2 regions of the Specibacter sp. NPDC078709 genome follow, and region 1 is predicted to be linked to the other one. Evidence: riboswitches for the same ligand, from Rfam matches in the RefSeq annotation. Region 1 holds a riboswitch; the other holds the start of a gene.

Evidence for each region. A riboswitch is a leader RNA that binds a small molecule or an ion and turns the genes downstream of it on or off. The one in region 1 is predicted to bind cyclic di-AMP.
Region 2: another riboswitch for cyclic di-AMP. It lies ahead of AB0P14_RS10820 (transglycosylase); the one in region 1 lies ahead of AB0P14_RS03040 (M23 family metallopeptidase).

What each region holds. Positions count from the first base shown of each region.
Region 1 covers NZ_JBFBLU010000001.1:697,964-700,351, reverse strand. The annotation lists gene AB0P14_RS03045 (metal-dependent transcriptional regulator) at 116-811, shown strand; cyclic di-AMP (ydaO/yuaA leader) riboswitch at 921-1,180, shown strand; gene AB0P14_RS03040 (M23 family metallopeptidase) at 1,245-1,994, shown strand; cyclic di-AMP (ydaO/yuaA leader) riboswitch at 2,146-2,347, shown strand; gene AB0P14_RS03035 (NlpC/P60 family protein) at 2,352-2,388, shown strand, end outside.
Region 2 covers NZ_JBFBLU010000005.1:84,425-86,812, reverse strand. The annotation lists gene AB0P14_RS10825 (SUMF1/EgtB/PvdO family nonheme iron enzyme) at 1-38, opposite strand, end outside; gene AB0P14_RS10820 (transglycosylase) at 103-864, opposite strand; cyclic di-AMP (ydaO/yuaA leader) riboswitch at 869-1,064, opposite strand; gene AB0P14_RS10815 (MarR family transcriptional regulator) at 1,281-1,736, shown strand; gene AB0P14_RS10810 (MFS transporter) at 1,736-2,388, shown strand, end outside.

The DNA.
Region 1 (2,388 bases):
TCTACATGTGGACCCCTTCTAGTCCTGTCGGGTTTCCCCGCAAGGGCGCAAGCAGGCTAACGTAGAGACGATGCTTACTGCCATAAAACTCGCCCAATAACAGGAGGTCATTGCCGTGGCTGATCTGATCGACACAACTGAGATGTACTTGCGTACCATCCTGGAGTTGGAAGAAGAGAACATTGTCGCCTTGAGGGCGCGTATTGCCGAGCGCCTGCACCACTCGGGTCCTACCGTTTCCCAGACCATTGGACGCATGGAACGCGATGGCCTGGTCATCGTCTCCGGTGATCGGCACTTGGAGCTGACAGCCGAGGGTCGCGACAAGGCAACGAGGGTCATGCGCAAGCACCGCCTTGCGGAGCGTTTGCTCTCAGATGTGATCGGGCTGGACTGGGCCTTTGTGCACGAAGAAGCCTGCCGCTGGGAACATGTCATGAGTGAGCGGGTTGAACAGCGTCTGTTTGACTTGCTGGGACGTCCAAATGAATCTCCGTACGGAAACCCCATCCCGGGTCTGGAAGAGCTGGGAGGTGAGGTAGCTCCCGTTTTTGCTGCGGGCTTGGTCACATTGGTGGAGGCCATGAGTGGCTACACAGTCGGCCAAGAAGTGATCATTCACAGGCTGTCCGAACGGATACAGGTGGACCCTGAACTCCTGCTCCAATTGGATGAGGGTGGATTACGCCCTGGGGCCCGGATCTCCTTGGGACAAGTGGGGGAGTACATCTCCGTGCGGGTGCCAGGAATTGAGGGCGCATTGGAGCTTCCGCCAGAGGTCGCATCGCACGTTTTCGTGTCCTTGGGCTAACGGCGTTTTTTGACACTGCACTATTGATGAATAAGGTAACGGAATTATTACGTTTACCGCTTGTACCGTATAGTAAACATCTGACGCTGTAACCAAAGCGTTACCGTACTGCGACACCTAACCTTGCCTTCGCAGCACGGACAGTAATCATTTAGGCAAGGGCGGGGGAACCACTTTTGACGGACCATGGGTCCGTCTTGGGGTGAAGCCCACACTCGAAATGCAACACTCGCAACACCTATGACGCAGCTCCAACGCTGACTGCGCCTTGGCTATGCCTGTGTCAAAAGAGCGTGGGCCGGATCAAAAGTTACACTCTCTGATCCGAATCCGACAGCTAACTTCGCAGGTGCTTTATCTAGAGAGGTTTTTAGTGTCAGAGGTCAAAGTGCGGGGACGCCGTCGTGCGTCTTCGTTGGCAACTCATGAGCTGTTGTCAGTACCCGGTAGTCGCCGGGAAGCAATTGCCGCAGAGCGTGCAAGTGCCCCAACAAGTAGTGCAGTAGCCCAGTTGCTGCGTGCCGGAGTCGCCAGCGGCGCCGGCCAAAAAATGGGCGTAGCCATGGCGGCCACGGGTCTAGTCCTGGCTGTCACGCTTCCTTCCACGCAGGTTTCCGAAGACCTTCACCTCGATACTGCAGCAGCTGTTTCCGCGGAAACACTGGTCACAGCAGGCGCGCAGATCCCCATCACCTTCGCCACTCCGGAAATCGGCAGTGCCTTGAACCCTGATGGTCAGCTCAAAGAAACCCTCAAGGTCAACGCCTCCAACGTGACGCCCCAGGCTTCCAAAGGGACCCTCTCGGCACCCCTGCTGACATTGGTTGAGAGTTCACCCTTTGGTAACCGCATCAGCCCCATCACCGGCCAGATCGATGAGCGTCACACCGGCCAGGACTACGCCGTCGCAAGCGGCACAGAAGTACTTTCCGCCGCTGGTGGAACCGTTACCTTCTCGGGCTGGCATGACTTCGGTGGTGGCAATCGCGTGGTTATCGACCACGGCAACGGCCTCTCAACCTCGTACAACCACATGAGCGCCAATCTGGTGCAGGTTGGCCAGAAGGTTGAACGCGGAGATGTTGTGGGCCTCAGTGGCTCCACAGGCGCCTCTACCGGCCCCCATCTGCATTTCGAGGTCATCATCGACGACGAAGTTGTCGATCCTAAGGGTTGGCTGTAAGTCCTCCACAGGGCCTCCATAGTTACGACTTAGTCACACGACCGTGACCTGAACGTGACATTGAGAAAAAACTGTTGTACCGTCGTAATCGCGCCAACTTCGAATCAAGTCGGCGCCCATGAGTCGATTGCCTAGCTCTGCCACTACTCATGGTCCGTTCGTATCAATCGTCTGGCAGGGGCGGGGGAACCAATAATCGGGATTCGCAGCGGTTTTGCGAAACCCTAGGGGTGAAGCCGCGAAGCGTTCAGTCACTGGCAGGGAAGAAATTCCTTGGGTGGGACAACGTGGAGCGGCCGGGTGACTCCCATCCGAATCCGACAGCTTACCTCGCAGGCTTTGGGAGAGGAATCCTTCTTGGCTTCAAACACTGCCCTCGGGCGCCACCGCGCCG
Region 2 (2,388 bases), on a different contig from region 1:
GTAATCAGCTCGTGGAGAGCAGCGGTTTCATCAGCCATAGACTCGCCTTTCATGCGGTGCTAAGCGGTGCTAGGCTCGCGCTGAGCTGCGTTCGCGCTGTAGTTAGTACCAGCCCACGGATTCGGAGTGGCCCCAGGCCCCGCAAGGTGATCCGTAACGGCCTTCGATGTAGCCCAGGCCCCAACGGATTTGGGTTTCATAGTTGGTGGCCCAGTCGGATCCGACGCTTTCCATCTTGCTGGCTGGCAGCGACTGGACAATCCCGTAAGCGCCACTGGAGGCGTTCTCGGCCGTGGTGCGCCAGTTAGATTCGCGCTCCCAGAGCAGGTTTAGGCAGTTCATCTGGTCCGCACCCCAGCCGTGGGAACCCAGCTGGCTGGCCGCGAAAGCCTTCGCTGCGGCGGGGTCATCCACGGCGGCGGGGCGTGCAAGCGGGGCAGCTTCAGGGCTCGCCACGGGAGTGACCGCAGCGGCTTCGGGCTTGACCGGAGCCGCGGAAGGTGTGGTTGTGGGCGAAGCCTTGGAGCTGACGGTGATCCCGGAGAAGCTAATGGCTGCGTCCGACGGGGCAGAGATAGCAGTGGGTACGCCCTGATCAATGGCTGCGACCAGGCTGCGCGTGTCCGCACCATCGGCCACAGGGTTCATGGTGTTTGAGGCCACCGATCCGGCAGCCATCAAGGCGCCCACGACGGCTACAGCGGCCATGCACTTGGCGGTGGTAGAGACAGCAGAAACGCTGCGCGGGGTGGCCGCACGGGTTCCCGTGCGGGCCGTTCCTTTGTGGACAGTAGCTAGGTCGCGAAGTGAGGGCCGGCTTGCTGGTTCTGCGCGACGACGGCCGCGCTGAGGTGCTGCAGACATGTGTGGTGCCTCTCTACGCCTGCGAGGTGAGCTGTCGGGAACGGACTAGAGAATCCGGCCGCGCAGCTTCCAGAGGCAGTATTCACTGCCTATTTTCGTTGCGCTGGCTTAACCCCAAGGGCTTCCATTATGGGAAGGCCCGTAAAGATTGGGTCCCCCGTCTCTGCCATGGATCTGGTGGGAATGGGCGGCGGCAGAGCTCGGCGAACCGTCCATTGATGCCAGAACCGGTAATGATTCAGAAGGCACTTTAGCCAGCGTAACCGAAACGAAACCATATGTCACATTATGGTAACGACCTTTGTAGTAGGCGACTTTTTGGCGGGTGAGCAAGCTGACATTTACTTAGCAATGCTAACGATCTATGATTGGAAGCAGAAGATACGAAACTTTTGTAACTAGGTAGATGAGCAACCATGACTGAACATTCCCCGCAACCCGTCCAAGATTCTGACGCCCAAGATCCAGGGCACTTGGCCGCGGAACTGCGGGTGGCCGTGATGCGTACCTCGAGGCGGCTCCGGGCTGAAGCGGCGACAGGGGAATTGAGTCCCGGACGCTACTCGGTGCTGGCGGGGCTAGGGGAAGGACCGCGGACCGTGGGGCAGTTGGCTGCACGGGAACAGGTGCAGGCGCCGTCCATGACTCGGATTGTCAATGACTTAGCGGCAGTTAATTTTGTCAGCCGGAGTGAAAATCCCTTGGACAAGCGCCAAGTATTGATCAGCATCACCGCTGCCGGGAGTGCTGCACTGCGCCAAGCGCGCTCCTTGCGAACCGCGTGGCTGGCGCAGCGAGTTGCCGCGCTGACCCCACAGGAGCGGAGCACTCTCCATGAGGCGGCCTTGATCCTGCAGGAGATGAGCGCCTAATGAGTTCAATGTTCCGAGCGCTCAAGGTGCGCAACTATCGGCTCTGGGTGACCGGTGCGCTGGTCTCCAACATCGGTACGTGGATGCAGCGAGTGGCGCAAGACTGGCTGGTCTTGACGGTTCTGACCAACAATTCAGGAACAGCCGCGGGAATCACCACTGGCCTACAATTTCTGCCCATTATTTTCCTAGGGCCCTACGCGGGGCTCTTGGGAGACCGCGTCAACAAGCGAAAGCTGTTGCTAGTTACCCAATCGGCCATGGGGATCTGTGCGCTTTTGTTGGGAATCTTGGTGGTCACGGGCTCTGTACATCTGTGGCATGTGTATGCATTGGCGCTCCTACTGGGTGTGGCCAGCGCCTTTGATGCTCCGTCAAGACAGGCGTTTGTCTCGGAAGTCGTCGGCAAGGAAGACGTCCCCAACGCCGTCGCACTTAATAGCGCGTCCTTCAATCTGGCCCGTCTTGCTGGCCCGGGTGTTGCCGGGCTGGTGATCGCGCTGGTTGGCACGGGACCGGCCTTCCTGATCAACGCCGCCAGCTTTGCGGCCGTGATCGTCTCACTGTGGCGGATGCGAGCCGATCAGCTCGTCCCGGCGGTGCGCGTGCCCCGGGCCAAGGGGCAGATTCGTGAAGGGCTAGTGTACATTCG